DNA from 2 places in the Brevibacillus borstelensis genome. Region 1 is predicted to be linked to the other one. Evidence: riboswitches for the same ligand, from Rfam matches in the RefSeq annotation. Region 1 holds a riboswitch; the other holds the start of a gene.
The links. A riboswitch is a leader RNA that binds a small molecule or an ion and turns the genes downstream of it on or off. The one in region 1 is predicted to bind cyclic di-GMP.

Region 1 (8,994 bases):
TGATCGATATGGATGGATTTGAATTGGCTGAGCACTTGTTGAACATTCAGCCGCAACTTCACATTGTTTTCGTTACCGCCTTTCAAGAGTATGCCGTGAAAGCCTTTGAAATGAACGCACTCGACTATTTGTTGAAGCCTGTCCATCAGGGCAGATTGGCTGTGACCCTGCAACGGGTGGCAGAATCCGCCGGGAAGACCCCGGTCAGCTACAGCAGCCAAAAACATATGACACTCTGCTGCTTGCAAAGCTTGCATTATCTCGATCAACAAGGCAACGAACAATATCTTCCCTGGAAAACACTGAAGGGGCAGGAGCTGTTTGCGTATCTGGTACACTATCGGGATAAGACAGTGAGCAAGCAGGTTTTGATAGATTTGCTCTGGCCTGATTACGATTCAGTCCGGTCGAGGACACAACTGCATACGGCCATTTATCAGATTCGGAAAATGATTAAGAGCATTGGCTTCGATTTGGAGATTAAATACAAGGATGAAGGGTATCGGCTGGTGTGGGGAGATGTGAAGCTGGATGTTGAGGAATGGGAAGCCTTGGTGCGAGATGCTCCCAAAGTTACAGAAGAGACATTGGAACAGCACTTGTCTATCATGGCCAAGTACACAGGCGATTTTCTGGAGGAGCATCCGTATTTGTGGGCAGAGTACGAGCAGGAGCGCTTGCGGTTGCTCTGGTTGAACCATGTCAAGCAAATTGCTGAATATTACGTATCGGTTGAACAATATACCGAGGCGATTTTGATTTATCAAAAGATACGTGAAAAGTTTCCAGTAATGGAAGAGGGCTACTTCTATTTAATGAAGATATACGCCATGTTGAACCACCAAGGCGAGGTGAGCAAGCAGTTCAAGCTGATCTCGACCAAGCTGAGAGAGGAATTCGATGTTGCTCCCAGCAAGGAACTGACGGAGTGGTATGAACAATGGAAAAAAGGGGATCAAACCTAAAACGGACAGGGACGGGCAAACCATGAAAATGAGACTGTTATCAATGCTTCTGATCGTGGCCGGAATCGTTGTGCTGAGCTATCCAACACTGGCTGAAGAGTATCAGGACTACCGGCAGCAAAAGCTTGTCGAGGAATGGCAAAACAGTTTGCAGAATATTTCCAATGGGGAAGAGGCCGCTGGATCAAAGCCGGCACCGGCAATTCCTTCCTCAACAGAAGATAGCGAGACAGCGATAGAAAGTGCCGATGCTGCGACCGAGAAGGAGAACGGGAAAAAGCCGGCACCGGACTTTGGCAGCTATAAGAATATGGAAGGTATTTTGACGATTGAAAAGATTGGTCTAATGCTGCCCATTTTGCACGGTGCATCAGACAACAATATGAAAACGACGGTTGCGAGCATCGAAAACACCGGGAGGGCCGGGGAAGTCGGCAATTATGCCATCGCTGGACACAGAAACTTTACATACGGTCGAAATTTCAATCGATTGGATGAGATGGCTGCAGGAGACAAGATCGAGGTTGACAACGGCAAGAGCAAATTTTCCTATACCGTTACAGAAAAATTGTATGTAAAGCCCGAAGAGGTGTGGGTTTTGGAAGGGAACGGAAAAGATAAGGAGATTACGCTCATCACCTGCCATCCGATGCACAATCCGACACACCGACTGATTATTAGGGGAAAAATGACAGAGTGATTGATATTTTTCAAGAAAAGATAGGATGAGGCTCCCTTTTCTAGTAAAGTTATGCTATTATTTTTTTAGTATATTTGATTTTAAAACTTTCAAACGATAATGGCAAATCTAATGAAAATTAGAGACGCAAAGCTATAGGGCCTTCCTTGTGTATGCAAGATGGCAGCCAGCTACCGAAAGGGGAGTTTTTTTGTGTTTTTTCGACGACTTTCGATGACAGTGGTAGGCATGTGTTTGCTGGCGGCTCCAGCGACTGCGTGGGCGAGCTCCGCTCCTTCCTTTATTGATGTAAGCGAGCTCAATAATGGAATCGTCAAAGTTCAACACCATCATTCGGCACAGCCAGTCAATGAAAAAGTAAAAATCACGAAAGACAACCAGAACTTCTATTATAGCGTAAAAGACAACAACCGTTTCCCACTACAGCTAGGAGATGGCAAATATACGATTACACTCCTGCAACACGTTGCGAACAATAAATACCGTTCGATAGAAAGCAAGGAAGTGAACCTGACGGCATCAAGCCCGCAGGCCGTTTTCCTGCAACCGATCCAGATGATCTACTGGAACGACAAGACGAATGCGACCGCAAAAGCCAGAGAGCTGACCAAGGGCTTGAAGACCGACAAGGAAAAGGTACAAGCTATCTACAATTATGTGATCCAAAACGTCCAGTACGATTACGCAAAAGCCAATCAAGTTACGAGTGAATACATCCCTTCGGTAGATGCGACATTGACTGCAGGGCAAGGCATCTGTTACGATTACGCATCGCTGTTTGCCGCCATGCTGCGCAGCCAGGGGATTCCTGCCAAGCTGGTGATGGGACGGAAAAACGACATCCCGCAATACCATGCCTGGAATGAGATTTACTTGAAAGAGACGAACGAATGGATTACGGTCGATACAACATATGATTCGATTATGGTAAAGGGAACGAAAAAGCCGGCCATGATCAAGAATAAAAGTGAATATGTCATAGAAAAGCAGTATTAGGACACGATGCAGGAACTGCTCAGAAGCCGCTCCCTCTCATAAAAGAGGCGGGCGGCTTTTCGTTTTCTCCTATTCAGAATAAATTCAGAGTGATCTTTTATAGTGTGTTTTGTGGCTTAACAGCCAAAACCATACAAATTTTGATGTAAGTCGCCACCAGGAAAGAACAGCTTTAGACACTTACAAATAAAGAACAATGGAGAGGAGGAAGCAACGAAAAAAACATGCTCTCAGGATTGTGCAAGGTGTCATATTCTTCTTCCCCGGCGAAAAGGGGACTGGCAGCATTATCAAAACTTCATATGGGTAATCGCTGCTAGAGTCGTACGACCTTGCCAATTTAAACATGCGAGGTGAACGTAGTTAAGATGTGGCAGCGAAAGAAGCTTTTATCTGTTTACTTAGTATTCGCTTTGCTGGTGAATCTCTTCTTGCCATCCGCGTTTGTCAGTGCCAATGAAGTACCGATGAACGCAGGAATCACCAGTGAAGAAGGTGCCCCAACAAGTGGCGAGGTGTCCGAGCCGGGAACGGATCAAGAACCAGGCGCGGAGAATCCAGAGCCAGGTGCGGAGAATCCAGAGCCGGGTGGGGAGAATCCAGAGCCGGGTGGGGAGAATCCAGAGCCGGGTGGGGAGAATCCAGAGCCGGGTGCGGAGAATCCAGAGCCGGGTGCGGAGAATCCAGTGCCGGGTGGGGAGAATCCGCAGCCAGGCACGGAGAATCCGCAGCCAGGCACGGAAAATCCAGGAACCGGAACGAATCCGGTGCCAGACCCGCCACCGCCACCACCGCCACTACCCCCAGCACCACCTGTAGAGCCCGAAAAATCACCAGAGAACATCATAACAAAAGTGGCGATGAAGGATGAGGAAGGTAATAACATTACCGAGATTCGTCCTGATCAGGGATCAATGGTAAAGATCATCTTCGACTGGCATCTTCCGGAGGGGCACACCTATAAGGGTGGCGACACTTTTACCTTCGATCTGCCGGACAAATTTAAGGTAGACCGACTTTTGGATGGACCTCTCACGGGGGACGTAGGGACATTTGAAGTAACACCGGAAGGCACCGTTACCTTCACTTTTAGCGAAGATGTGGAGAATGACGAATTCGTCGGTACGTTTGAGGTTTGGCGAACCTTTGACGAAAGCAAATTTTCCGGGGGAACGAAGCAGCAGATCGAATTTCCGTTCGGAGAAACGATCAACGTTCATTTCAAAGCCAATATCCGGGAAGAAATGGACAAGCAAGGAACAGCCAAGAAAATGAACCCAAGCGAGATCGACTGGGTTGTCGATTTTAACAAGGGCGAGCAAAAGATTACAGGCGCGACCTTCCAGGATAGCATACCTGCCGGACTTGAACTCGTTTCTTCTTCTGTCGAGGTATATGAGCTGGAGGTCATGCTGGACGGAAGCGTAAGGCAGGGAAGTGCTGTGACGATACAGCCAACAGTCTCCGGCAATCAGTTCCAGCTGGTCTTTGGAGATATCGATAAAGCGTATCGCGTCAAGTACAAAACAAATATCCTTGAGGCCAAAAATACGACATACACCAACAATGTGTCGGTTACGGGCGGTTCGTACGCAAAGGACGATTCAGCATCCGTCAGTGTGGCATTCAGCGAACCGCTCGCGAAAAAGTCTCTTGATTACAAGTCTTCTACACAAACCCTCACTTGGTCCATTGAGTACAATTACAATGAGCAAGTGATCGCACCGGGAAGTGCCTGGATTGTCGATACCTTTGAAACTGAGCAGACTCAGGAATTCCTCAAGGACACACTGAAAGTCTACGAGGTTACCATCGACGAAAACGGTAAGGCGACCCGGGGAAACCAAGTGGCTTCTAATGAATACATCATAGACGATACGCTTCCAAACGGCTTTAAACTGGACTTTCCGAACGGCGTTCAGTCTGCCTATGAAATCATTTACGACACAAAAGCGAAGGACCGTGTTCGCAAGAGTGTCAATGTGACGAACAAGGCAGAGATGTACGATGGCACGACTAAACAGGCAACGAAAGGGATGTACCAGGTCATCTTTTGGAAGGACGCCAAAAACGAGGACATCAACTACAGCACCAAGACCATTCTCTGGAAGATGTATCTGAACTATGACAACTATCAAATGGACGAAGTTGTCATCACCGACCACTACAAGGGCCAAGGGATTGAGCTTGACAAAGATTGCCTGAAAATTTCCGGATTGACAGAGGGGACAGATTACACGATCGAGCCCATCAACAATTATCGCGAAGGGTTTACGATCAAGTTCAATCATCCGATCAGCACGAAAGTGGACATCGAGTACAAGACAAAGTTTGACCCGAACTACTTCAATGCCCATGACATTACCAACCATGGAAAGCTGACATGGCTTGAAAACGGAGTGTCATACGAGAGGGAAGATTCGGCAACGGTTTCCTCGGACCGTTACACCAAGAACAACGGGAATAAAACGGGGACGTATAACCCTAAAACGAAAACCATCACCTGGATCATCGATGTAAACTACAATCTGCAAGAGATTAACCAGGCGGTGATCAAGGATTTCTATCAGGGAGAGCAAACATTTGTCAAGGAATCCCTGAAGGTGAATCGTTTGAACCTCCAGGGTGGAGCCGACCAGGTAGAGGTTAAAGAAGAGCTGCCTAGCAGTGCGTATTCGTTTGAAGGCGGGCTGAAGAACAGTGAAGGTCACGAAGGCTTTGCACTGACGTTTAAAGATCCCATCGACTCTGCATATCGCATCACGTACCAGACGAGCCTGAAAGGCCATGAGGTCTTGGCAGAATACATGAACGATGCAACCATGAGCGATGGCGGCGGGCCGGCGTTGTTTGCCCAATCCGCTTCGGTGAAGCCAAAGCATGGTGGGGAGTATATCCTTAAACAAGGCAAGCAGGGAACAGGGGCAGATGCAGAAAATGCGTTCTGGACCATTTACCTGAATCGAAATCAGTCCTGGATCGATGCCGGTGCGAAAGTAACGGACAAGCTGTCTGACAATCAAGTGCTCCTTCCGGAATCCTTCCAGCTCTATCAGACGGTGGTGGATGCCAACGGGGTAGTGAGCAAAGGCGAACCAGCCGATCCCGCGGACTACGAACTGAAAGTTCTTACGCCAGCGGATGGGGAGCATAGCTTTGAATTGATCTTCAAAAAGCCGATTGAGAGCGCCTATATTTTGGAATACAAGTCGTTCATCATCGCGGAAAATGGAGAATACATCAAGAACAGCGCCGCTTTTGCCGGAAGAACGTCCCTGGCTGACGATGGCAGTGGACAAGGTGGAATCAAAGTCAGCTTGTCAGGAGCTGGCGGAGGGGCGTTCCCTGCTGGGAAAGCATTCATCAAAATCGTGAAAACGGATGCCGCATCAGGTGAATTATTGGCAGGAGCCACATTCGAACTGTATGACAAGACAGGCAAAATGCTGCTTGAAACGCTTGTAACCGATGAACAGGGAGTAGCAGTAACAAAGAAAAAATACAGCTTTAAAGAGTATGTACTCAAAGAAAAATCGGCCCCATCTGGGTATCTCGTCGATGAAGCGTACGCAAGCGGCAAATTGATTGCTTTCAAAGAAGACAAAGAAATTTCGGTTACAAACCAAAAAGGCGACTGGAGCTTTAAATTGACGAAAGTCGATTCGGAGGATGGCGAGAAGAAGCTCGAAGGCGCTGTCTTCAAACTCCAGCGGAAAAACGGCGATAAGTTTGAAGACGTTGCTGACCACACTTCGCTTGTAACTGACGCAAACGGAGAGCTCTATCTCGCGAAATTGGAGCCTGGAGATTATCAGTTAATCGAAACAAGTGCGCCGAAAGGGTACAAGCTGGATGAAACACCGATTCCTTTCACGATTCGGCCAAATCAGACTGCCGTGATTCCATGGACGATGAAGAATGTTGCGAATCGCGGTTCAGTAGAACTCGTGAAGGTAGACGAGTTTGACCATAACATTACGCTGGCAGGAGCGGTATTTGAGCTCCGCGATGCAGACGGCAAAACGCTGCAGTCGAACCTTTCAACAGATGAAAATGGCAAACTGGTGATACCAGACCTGAAGGCAGGAAAGTATCAATTTGTCGAAATTACAGCTCCAACTGATTATCTGGTCAGTCAGGAAACATTGGAGTTCGAGATCGTAAATGAAGGCGAAGTCGTACAGAAAATCTTTACGAACAAGCTGATCCCGGGTTCTGCAACACTGACCAAAGTCGATTCCAATCGACCAGACGTCAAGCTGGAAGGTGCGCAGTTCAGAGTGTTGGACGAGAACAAGAAGCCGATCCTGAGCGGACTGTCCACGGACAAAAACGGTGAATTGCACGTTCCAGATCTCAGACCTGGCCTTTATTATTTCGAGGAAACACGAGCACCCAGCGGTTATGTCATCAAAGACAGACTAACTGAATTCGAGATTAAAAAGAATGAGATTACAACCGTAACGATCGGGAACGTCCGCTACTCTGGCGGAGGCGGCGGTGGAACGCCACCGGTAGACCCACCCAATCCACCAGTAGACCCGCCAAATCCTCCGGTAGATCCACCGAATCCACCGGTAGACCCGCCAAACCCACCGGTTGATCCGCCGAATCCGCCGGTAGACCCGGAGAAACCGGAAAAGCCTGAGAAACCAGGCAAGGACAAGCCGGACAGACCGGATCGGGACGAGCCTGAAGAGAAACCAGAAATACCGGGCGTTCCGTCCAAGCCGTCCAAGCCTGGCGAGCCTTCCATGCCGGAAGTGCCTGTCACGCCAACTCCGGTAGAACCAACACCGGAAAAACCTGTAGATCCAGCGCCGGTGACACCGGTAGATCCGGAGCCAACTACCCCAAGCCCGAGCGTGCCTACGAGTCCAACGAAGCCCGTTGAGAAAGTAGACAAGCCTGTCGGCTCGGTGAAAGTGCCAGAAGGCGGAACGGCAACCATCGGCAAACAGCCTAAGCATGGTACTGTCACAGTCGATCCGAGCGGCAAATGGGTATACACGCCTAACGGCGGTAAAAAACAAAAAGATTCGTTCTCGATTATTGTCAAAGATAAAGACGGCAATGAAGAGGAAATGCTGTATGAGGTAGATGGAGATGTTCCAACTGGCGGCATCCATCCGGACAAGGCAGCCAAAAAGGTCCTGCCGAAGACTGGAGAAGAGAGCCACCTCCCGCTTCAGTTGGCGGGAGCCGGCCTCATTGTTCTTGGAGCGTGGCTCTACAGAAGAACCCGTTCCATGCGCAACATGTAACGGAATTACGCACATTCAAACGGACATCAATAAACCATAAGCCTGCTTGGGGCTGTCTCGCAAGTAGTTGTACTGCTGGCGGGGCAGCCTCTTTTTATTTGCGGGAATGCTACGGCTTGAAGCATATGGATATGGAATCGCGCGGCCAATGCAATAAACAGGGCGACAAAGGAAAACCTATCCTCATGAAGGGGGATGGAATGATGGATGTAACAGAAAAGCTCTGGGCAGAGCTCGAAGAAGTGATCGATCCGGAAGTAGGTGTGAACATTGTCGATCTGGGCCTGGTATACGACATTGCGGTCGATGAGGAAAACAATGTGACTGTCACTATGACGTTGACCATTCCCGAATGCCCGCTTCGCGATATGATCGTCAGCAATGTGGAAGCCAAAGCCAAAAGCATTCCAGGGGTAGGGAACGTTCATGTCAACCTCGTTTTTGAGCCAAGATGGAGTCCGGCCCGAATGAATGACCGTGCGAGGGAAGAGATCAGAAATCGAAGGGCCCATGTGTAAGCGGCCGGGAAAAGTCTGAACAACAAGCTCCAAACAGCATGACAAAAAGCTCAAGCCTGACATACTTGAGCTTTTTGCCGCTTCACCAAAACGGGCGGTCCGATCAGGAGCCAACAGCAGCAGCGGATCAGTGAAACCCTGAAGATTTCTACACGCACCCTTTTTTGCACAGTGATATGCAAGATTGCTGGCCCGCGGAAGCAGCATAGAAAATAAATCGGGAATTCAAAGGAAAGAATAGACTTGTTCTTTCCCGTAAGTTACTCTATAACTTGAGTGCGCCCCGAAAAAACTGCACTCATGTAGAACGATGTTGCTAACCGATAGATGTACATCCTTTATGAATTCCCATTAGGGAGGACCCGATTTTATGTGTTGCATCGCATTCATGCGTACAAGGTAATGTAAGGTACAGAACATGTATAACCTGTCCATTTTTTTAGAAATGGTCCAGGTTTATTTGTGCTGTGCCTTTTTCATTCCCTACTACGAATGAATGAGGTGCTTTTTATGCCCAAAAATAGACGGACATCCAGGGGAAAATCCCGGAT
Region 2 (8,994 bases), 1.2 Mb from region 1:
ACCGGTAAAGCCGCTGCCGCTCTTCGTTTCAGGGTCATACGTACAGTGGATTTCGACGACATTGCCTTGCTCATCCTTGATCACGTCCGTGCACTTGATGAAGTACGCGTGCTTGAGCCGTACTTCATTTCCCGGGAACAGGCGGAAATACTTGCTCGGCGGGTTCTCCATGAAGTCGTCCTGCTCAATGTAGATTTCGCGGGAGAATGGAATTTGTCTGGTTCCCATTTCCGGATTTTCCGGGTTGATCTCCGCATCCAGCAGCTCGACCTGGTCTTCCGGATAATTGGTGATGACCACTTTCAGCGGGCGCAGTACAGCCATCGTCCGCGGCGCTTTCAGCTTCAGGTCCTCGCGGATGAAGTGCTCCAGCATTTTTTCATCCACGGTGCTGTTGCTTCTGGCCACACCGATTTCCCGGGCAAATGTACGGATGGACTCAGGAGTAAAGCCGCGGCGGCGAAGTCCCGAAATGGTAGGCATGCGCGGATCATCCCATCCGTCTACTACCTGTTCGTCGACCAACTGTTTCAGCTTCCGTTTGCTCATTACCGTATTGGTCAGGTTCAACCGGGCAAATTCGTATTGTCTCGGCACGTTTTCCATTTCACATTCGCGGACAACCCAGTCGTACAGCGGGCGATGATCCTCGAACTCAAGCGAACAGAGAGAGTGGGTTACGCCCTCGATAGCGTCCTCCAGCGGGTGTGCATAATCATACATCGGGTAGATGCACCATTTGTCTCCCGTGTTGTGGTGGGTAGCATGCGAAATCCGGTACAAAATCGGGTCACGCAGGTTGATATTGGGGGAGCTCATGTCGATTTTGGCGCGCAACACCTTTTCGCCGTCCTTAAACTCGCCGTTGCGCATCCGCTGGAACAAATCCAGGTTTTCTTCCACCGACCGGTCGCGGTAAGGGCTGTTTGTACCCGGCTCCGTCAAGGTCCCTCTGGTTTGGCGGATTTCTTCCGGGGACAGATCACATACGTAAGCCAGTCCTTTTTTGATCAACAGAACGGCGCGATTGTACATTTCCTCAAAATAATCCGATGCAAAGAACAGTCCGTCCCACTCAAAGCCAAGCCATTGTACGTCTTCCTTGATCGCTTCTACGTACTCCGTGTCTTCTTTCACCGGGTTGGTGTCGTCAAAACGAAGATTGGCTCTGCCATTGAATTCCTTTGCCAGTTCAAAATTAAGGCAAATCGCTTTGGCATGTCCGATGTGCAAATACCCGTTTGGCTCCGGAGGAAAGCGGGTAACGATTTCCCCGACTCGGCCCTCTCGCAGGTCTTCCAGGACAATGTTGCGGATAAAGTTGGATGATGATGCCGATTTATTTTCCACAGAAATTCAACCTTTCCCTTCACCTTTACATTCCATAATACTGATTCCCCGGCGATAGTTCAACAAATTCGCCCGGCTTCTGATGTTGGGCCGATGCATCATCGTTATCAGTCACCCCTTGGCCAACCGGCTTGTAGCAAGAATCACCTTCTCTGGACCAGGCGCTTTTACAAACCGCCCTTCAGAGGGTTTTTACTATCATAAGCAGGAGAGCCCCCGTGGGTGTTCACACGATGTATATAAATTGAAGTTGTTTCCAAAAGATTCCCATTTTATCCTACAGGCAGAAACATATTTTATGATTGGGGTGATCTGTTGTGAGTGTGCTTGAAAAAATCAATACACAATCCTCCTTTTTTACATTGGCAGAAATTGCGGAAGGTGTTTTTGCCGCCGTTATCAAAGCAGGCACAGGAGCCATGGGCAATGCCGCCATCGTCGATCTGGGCGATCGGACGGTCGTTTTTGACACCATGTACACGCCCAAGGCAGGGCTTGCACTGCGAGAAGCAGCCGAGCAATTGCTTGGACGCCCTGTATCGTTGGTTATCAATTCCCATTTCCACTTTGACCATGTGGGCGGCAACCAAGTCTTTTCCGATGCCATTATCCTCTCCACAGAAACCACCAAAAATCTCATGCTCGAGCGTTGTACAAGCCTCGTCCAATTCGCAAAGCAGCACCCCGAATACCCTGACAAGGTTCGCCAATCTTTGGAAGCCGAATCAGATCCGGAAAAGCAAAAGGAGCTTCGCACCGACCTCGGAGACATTCTCGCCCTTGACGCTGCACTGCCTACGTTCTCCGCGACCCCTGCCTCCCTGACATTTTCTGATTCTGTCACGCTCCACGGCTCGAAGCGAACTGCCGTACTGACCGCCAAAGGAAACGGACACAGCACATGCGACTCTGTCCTGTACCTGCCCGAAGACCCCGTTCTTCTGGCCGGCGACCTGCTTTTTGTGCAAAATCATCCCAGTATGCAGACAGGAAATCTTTCCCACTGGGTCTCCGTTTTGAAGGCTTGGAAAGACCTGCCCATTTCGGCAGCAGTCGGCGGCCACGGCCCGGTCGGAGACCATCAAACTGTGGATAGCTGTCTTCACTATTTGGAAGCTTTGTGGGACCAAGCCAAGCATCTGGCCGAGAACGGCTCCACACCCGAAGCCATCGAAGCAATCCCCATACCCGAACCATATGCCTCCTGGAGCTATCCCAGCCTCTTTGCTCGCAACCTTCAACAGCTTAGCCAGCAGATCTTAGCCGTTTCGGAGTAAGAAAGAGAAACGGAAGACGGATATGCATCTGTTTGAAAAAAATAAATAAATTTTTCACTAAAGTACTAGTCCAATATTACCGAATATAGGTAATGGATAGATATTTTTTGCATCTATGGAATCAGATTCAATCTTACGAATCTTTTCCCATATGTACATTTTTTCATATGTACTAAGTTTCACAAATTGCGTTCACTATCTTATTTCACATTGATATCGATAATGGCAAACCCGGGGAAATCCGGCGACGCAAAGCTACAGGGGCTACCTCCAGCAAATGGACAAGCCAGCCAGCTGCCGAAGTATTGATGTAGGACCAAAGACCAATGATCCTATGTCATTGGTCTTTTTGTGTTGTTATGCAAAGGAGGTGATGCCAATCGATTTTGACCCGAACCGTTCAACCTTTCATGCTTCGACCGTACACAACAAGGAGGATGGAAAGTGAAAAAGTCAATCTGGAAGAAACTCTCTGTTTTAGCGCTGACCGCGACGATCGGTCTGTCCAGCTTCACAACTGCCGCAGTGGAGGCGGCAAATCGCCCCACAACAATGTCGCCAAACGGCATGGTTACGGCTCCTCACTACCTGGCTACAGCCGCAGCTCTCAAAACACTCGAGGAGGGCGGAAACGCAGTCGATGCCGCGATTGCCGCCGCGTCTACGCTCGCCGTTGTTTACCCGCACTACACGTCGATTGGCGGCGACAACTTCTGGCTGATCTACAATGCAAAGACGAAAGAAGTAAGAGCGCTGAACGGAAGCGGTCGAGCTGGTGAAAAGGCAACGATCGAATATTACAAAAAGAAAGGCTACGAAAAAATTCCTTCCCGCGGGTACGAGTCCGCCAACACGGTCCCTGGTGTCGTTTCCGGTTGGTGGGAAGCGTACAACTACGCACACAAGGAATTGGCTGGAGATAGCAAGCTGAAATGGGACAGACTGTTGGAGCCGGCGATTGGATATGCGGAAAAAGGCTATCCGGTCTCTCCCAACCAAGTGTACTGGACCAAATACGCGATCGATCCGACAGACAACGATCTGAAAAATCTGCAGCGCTTTGAAGGGTTCCGCAAGACCTACCTGAAAGCGAACGGCGAGCCGTACCAGGCCGGCGAAATCCTCAAGCAGGAGGATCTGGCGAAAACGTTGAAAGTGATCGCCAAAAAAGGCGCAGACGGTTTTTACAAAGGCGAGATCGCCGAAAAAATCGTAAAAGACATGCAGGCAAACGGCGGTTTGCTGACTCTGAAAGACTTTGAAAAGCACACGTCCACCTGGGCTGATCCGATCACCGTCGACTATCGCGGATACCAAGCCTACAACGTACCGCCCAACTCTCAAGGCATGGCCTCATTGTCGATTCTGAACATATTGAACAACATTGACCTGAAGAGCATGGGCGAAGGCACGCCGGATTACTACCACGCTATCGTGGAAGCGACGAAGCAAGCGTTTGCCGACCGCGACAAATGGCTGACAGACCCTGAGTTTGTTGACATTCCGGTAGACGAGCTGCTGTCCAAGCAGCACGGCAAAGACCTTGCTGCCCGGATTGACATGAAGCAGGCTGCCAAAACCGTAGAACCGCTCGATCCCAAGGGCGACACTACCTGGCTCGGTGTAGTCGACAAGTACGGCAATGCCGTTTCCATGATCCAGAGCCACTACTTCGATTGGGGCTCGGGCGTCGTCGCGAAGGACACTGGTGTTCTCTTGCAAAACCGTGGAAGCTACTTCTCTCTGGACCCGAATCATATCAACCACCTGGAGCCAGGCAAGCGCACCTTCCACACGATCAACCCGGCTATGCTCTTGAAAGACAACAAGCCCTACCTGCTGTACGGTACACAGGGCGGTGAGGGGCAGCCGCAGACACAAGCCGCTCTCGTCACGCGCATTATCGACTTCGGATTCACGGTTCAAGACGCGATTGAAGCACCGAGATGGCTGCATGGCCGCAACTGGGGCTCCTCCTCCAACAATCTGAAGGTAGAGAGCCGCATTCCGCAGGAAGTCCTCGACGAGCTGGTAAAACGCGGTCATCCGGTTGAGAAGCTGGAAGCCGCTTATACCGATGCGATGGGTCAATCCGGTGCCATTCTGATCGATCCGAAAAGCAACATCAAGTTTGGCGGTGCAGACCCGCGCGGCGAAGGGGCTGCCATGGGCTATTGATTTATAATACGTGCAGACTGCTGGGATTATCTCAGCAGTCTGCATTTCCAGCTTTATACTCTGTCCCTTCCGGATTCCCAGCATGAATTATGAAAGGATGCTGCAACGATGCGTCTGTTCAGCAAGCTTCGGAATAAAATCATTATCTGGTTTTTGCTTGTGGCCGTACTCCCCTTGATCGCCTGCTCTTATCTGGTACTGACCGAAAGCACCAGAATTTTGATCGACAAGCAAAAGGATTCCTTTGTTCATTTGACGGAGTCGACTGCAAACGCCATGGACCAATGGCTGGACAGGAGACTGTCGGAAGTAATGATTCTGGCACGATCCTCGGACATCCAATCCTTTGACAATGAAGCAAAGAACAAGTTCATTCGCAAATTTACGAACGAAATCAAAATCTTTGACGGAAATACATTTATTTCCCCGGACGGGAAGGTAACAGCGGACACGTTTGAAGGCAGCGTAGGGATCAACCTGGCGGAGCGTCCGTTCTTCAAACTCGGCATGGAGGGAAAAACCAGCTACTCTGACATGCTGATCGCAAAAACGACCGGAAATCGGTCGATTGTAGTCGCTTCTCCCGTTGTGAGCAATGCCGGAGAAAAACTCGGCGTACTGACCGGGCTTGTAAACGTGGATTCGTTCACCTCGACCTTTTTGGACAATGTACAACTGGGTGAAGGCGGTTACCCGATTTTGGTCGATAACCAAGGACTGATCCAGGTACACCCCAACCCCGACCTGATCGGCAAAACCATTGAGGAAGCAGCTCTCCCTGAAGGCTTGAGCAGCATTCTCAAAAATAACGCACCCGAATCGGGCTCCTTTACGTATCTGGACGGCGGTACCGAATACGTCGTTACGTACGCTTCTATCCCCAAGACTCATTACAGCCTGTTTTTCCACATCCCGATCGAGTCCATCACCTCTGAGGTAACAGCGCTGACACTGAATGTGATGTTGATTGTAGGTATCGTAGCAGCCATCGTCATTGCAGCCGCCTACTTTGTGTCTCGTCAAATCAGCCGTCCCATCGTTGAGGTTGCCGCCGTGGCCAGCCGAATTTCCGATGGCGATCTGGCGGTAGATCCGCTGGCCATCAGAAGCCGGGATGAAGTAGGGCAGCTCTCCGAGTCAGTCAACCATATGGTAGGCAATCTGAGGTCAATCATCGAACAGGTAAACACAGCAGCCGAAGAGCTCGCTTCCTCTGCAGAGGAGCTGTCGGCCAATGCCGAGGAGACCAGCAAGGCAACGGAACAGATCGCCTCTTCGATTCAGGAGGTGGCATACGGAGCGGAACAGCAGGTACAAAGCGTGGCGGAAAGTGTAGGAGCCATCAATGAAGTCTCAACGGGCATTCAGCATATAGCCGTTAACGCACAAAATGCAGCTGACTCTGCCGTGACTGCTTCGGAAATTGCTGTCGGCGGCAACAAGGCGATCGACACGGTCATGAGCCAGATGCAGTTGATTCACAGCACAGTAAACGAGATCGCCGGCATCGTCAAACGCCTCGGAGACAGCTCACAGGAAATCGGACAGATCGTCCAGGTGATTACCGACATCGCCCAACAGACAAACCTGTTGTCGCTCAATGCTGCAATCGAGGCAGCAAGAGCAGGAGAGCAGGGAAGAGGCTTTGCCGTGGTCGCTGACGAGGTACGGAAGCTGGCCGAGGAATCGGCGAAATCAGCCCAGCAGATTGAACAAATGATCACAACGATTCAGACCGAATCCCATACCGCCGTGCTTTCCATGGAAAAAGGAACGAAGGAAGTGGCACTCGGTATTGAAGTGGTTAACGAGGCTGGCAGCTCATTCGTTCAGATCAGCGAATCCGTCGCTCAGGTCGCCAGCAAGATTCAGGAAGTGCAGGCCTATTCCCAGCAAATGACGGCAAGCACGGAACAAGCCGTCTATTTGATCGAGCAAATATCCAAGGTGGCAGAAAACTCGGCAGACGGTACACAAAACGTTTCCGCCGCAACCGAAGAACAACTGGCTGCTGTCGAGCAGGTCTCTTCTTCTGCCGAATCACTCGCGAGGGTTGCCGAGAAGCTGCAGGACCAAGTCCGGAAGTTTACCCTGTATCGGTAACGCGGAACATCCGATTGTCCGGCATGCACGCTGTTCGTTTGTCTTTGGCAAATCCCTTGCCCGCAAAAAAAGAGCACGGTATCGATAGACATAAACCGATACCGTGCTGACTTGAATGGTTTCCAAGCTGTCTTTTTGTCCGTTACCACTTGTACTTTTTCGCCATGCCGATGACAGCGCGATCGAGGATCGCATCCAAGGCTCTCCAGATCATCTGTCGCCGGTAAGGAAGATGCTTTATATACACTGCCGTATACTCCGCAGTACCCTCTGTCCCGCGATCCGCTTTGAACGCCCCGACTCCGGCGCTTTGATGAAGCAAGAGGCCCTTTTGTTCCGCCTCCGACACCAAAAGGCTGGAGAGCATCCGGTACAGCCCCAGTTTTTTGGGAAGAGCGGTATCGTACCCGAACAGGGGAGTGGTCATCATGCCGTTTCGCTGAAAATAACCGAGAATCCCGTCCAATCTGCCTTCCTTTTCCAGACCAATCAAGGTCAGTATCTGCCTGTGCAGCGCCAGTCGGACAAAGGCCGGCGTCAATTGCGGATTCAGTTGGGAGTATTTGTCCAGGTAAAGCGCTTGGTAAAGTGCGGCGATCCTCTCTGCATGCTCCTCCCCAAGCTCCTCGTGCCGAAGGATGCGATAACCGCTTTTCTTCAGCATATCCCGGTCCCGCTTTAACGTATTGCGAACGCGCCAGCCCTTTTCATTAGCCTGTTTGGGGTCAAACAGGTACACATACCGACTCGGCACCATCACATATCCGCTCCGCTCCAGGCCGGTCCATGCCTCCGGACAGACGATTGGACTTACGGATCGAAAAGCCACGGCGTGGTCCGGAAACCTCCTGGTCAGGAAGCTGGTGATTTCCCGGACCTGTTCAGCCGTCAACGGGTGATACAGATTGGTGGACAGAAGCCAATTGTTCACGAACACAATCCGATTCACACGGCTAAGCTTCATCAGGGCACCTGCCCCGGACAACAACGGCCCGCCGAGAGAAGCTATCATGGAAGACGTGACCAGCTTCATTTCCTCGCGGGCATAGCTGATGTAGTGTGTATAGGGCGAGCATACGTATGAGTTGTCGTACTCCTCGTCATTGACAGTTACAGGCAGTACGAGATCATCGATGACAAGCGCCCCCATCCGCGTGCGGACATTAGACATGTACGCCGGGACAGAATCGAGAATCAGCGGCTCCAGATAGGCGCGGGCATACTCTCCGTCCTTCATCCTCTCCCAGGCAAGCTCTGCCAAATCCGTTTTCTCATACAGGCGGACGCGTTCAGCGTTCATCAGGTTGGAACATCCTTTCCACGCGCCGGAGCTTCCTTCCCCGCTCCGGTGGTTGATAAGGAGAAAAAACGATTTCGGGCCCTGCGTACCCCTGCCTCTCTATTTCCCGCTGCAGCTTCCGACGGACGTCCTCTTCCACATCCTCCCGCCGATATCCCGGCGAAATGACAAGCGAGACTTCTACGTGCTCGGGACTTTTTTGACGGACGATGTACTCCTCAATTCCCTGTGACGCAGTCATCACTGCCCGGCGGACAAAATCAGGGAAAAAGGGGCGGAGCCCCTCGCCTCTTTCAGCAGAACCATCAGCGCCTTTGGCAGATGGAAAATAGAAAATGTCATCTGCCCGTCCCTCGATCTGTTCGAGAGCCAAAAACACGGAGCCGCAGGGACAAGGGTCCTTCCGTTCCGTCAAGATGTCGTTCAAACGGTATCGGATCATCGGCTGCGTGTACCGGGAAAAGTCGGTAATAATCGGATGGAACCGGGTTTTTTCCTCGTCCAGATACTCCTTTTCCATTACCAGGATGTCCTCGTTTACATGCAGAGTGCCATGCGAGCAGGTCGCCGCCAGGAAGCCTTCCGTACATTGGTAGATCTGGTGGACGGGCCCGCCGAATGCCTCGCGGATCACCTCTTCATCGATCGGGTCCAGCACCTCCGCTACGGAGATAACCTTGCCTGGCCGGATATCAAGGGAGCCTTCCTGCTTGGCGACGGCCAGCAACCGAAGCATGGAGGGAGGCGCTACCAGTATCGTCGGCTGGTATTGCTGCAGATGGGCAA

Region 2: it holds a riboswitch for cyclic di-GMP, as region 1 does, so the genes downstream of both, ggt (gamma-glutamyltransferase) here and V5G20_RS23870 (transglutaminase-like domain-containing protein) in region 1, are expected to answer to the same signal.

Annotation. Positions count from the first base shown of each region.
Region 1 is NZ_CP144922.1:4,961,853-4,970,846, reverse strand. Features, by position in the region: gene V5G20_RS23880 (response regulator) at 1-965, shown strand, start outside; gene V5G20_RS23875 (class D sortase) at 988-1,665, shown strand; cyclic di-GMP riboswitch class I at 1,757-1,843, shown strand; gene V5G20_RS23870 (transglutaminase-like domain-containing protein) at 1,858-2,661, shown strand; gene V5G20_RS23865 (collagen binding domain-containing protein) at 3,030-7,925, shown strand; gene V5G20_RS23860 (metal-sulfur cluster assembly factor) at 8,129-8,443, shown strand; gene erm (23S ribosomal RNA methyltransferase Erm) at 8,954-8,994, shown strand, end outside.
Region 2 is NZ_CP144922.1:582,646-591,639, reverse strand. Features, by position in the region: gene V5G20_RS02795 (glutamine--tRNA ligase/YqeY domain fusion protein) at 1-1,350, opposite strand, end outside; gene V5G20_RS02790 (MBL fold metallo-hydrolase) at 1,668-2,627, shown strand; cyclic di-GMP riboswitch class I at 2,842-2,929, shown strand; gene ggt (gamma-glutamyltransferase) at 3,072-4,805, shown strand; gene V5G20_RS02780 (methyl-accepting chemotaxis protein) at 4,914-6,908, shown strand; gene V5G20_RS02775 (GNAT family N-acetyltransferase) at 7,051-8,208, opposite strand; gene V5G20_RS02770 (F390 synthetase-related protein) at 8,198-8,994, opposite strand, start outside.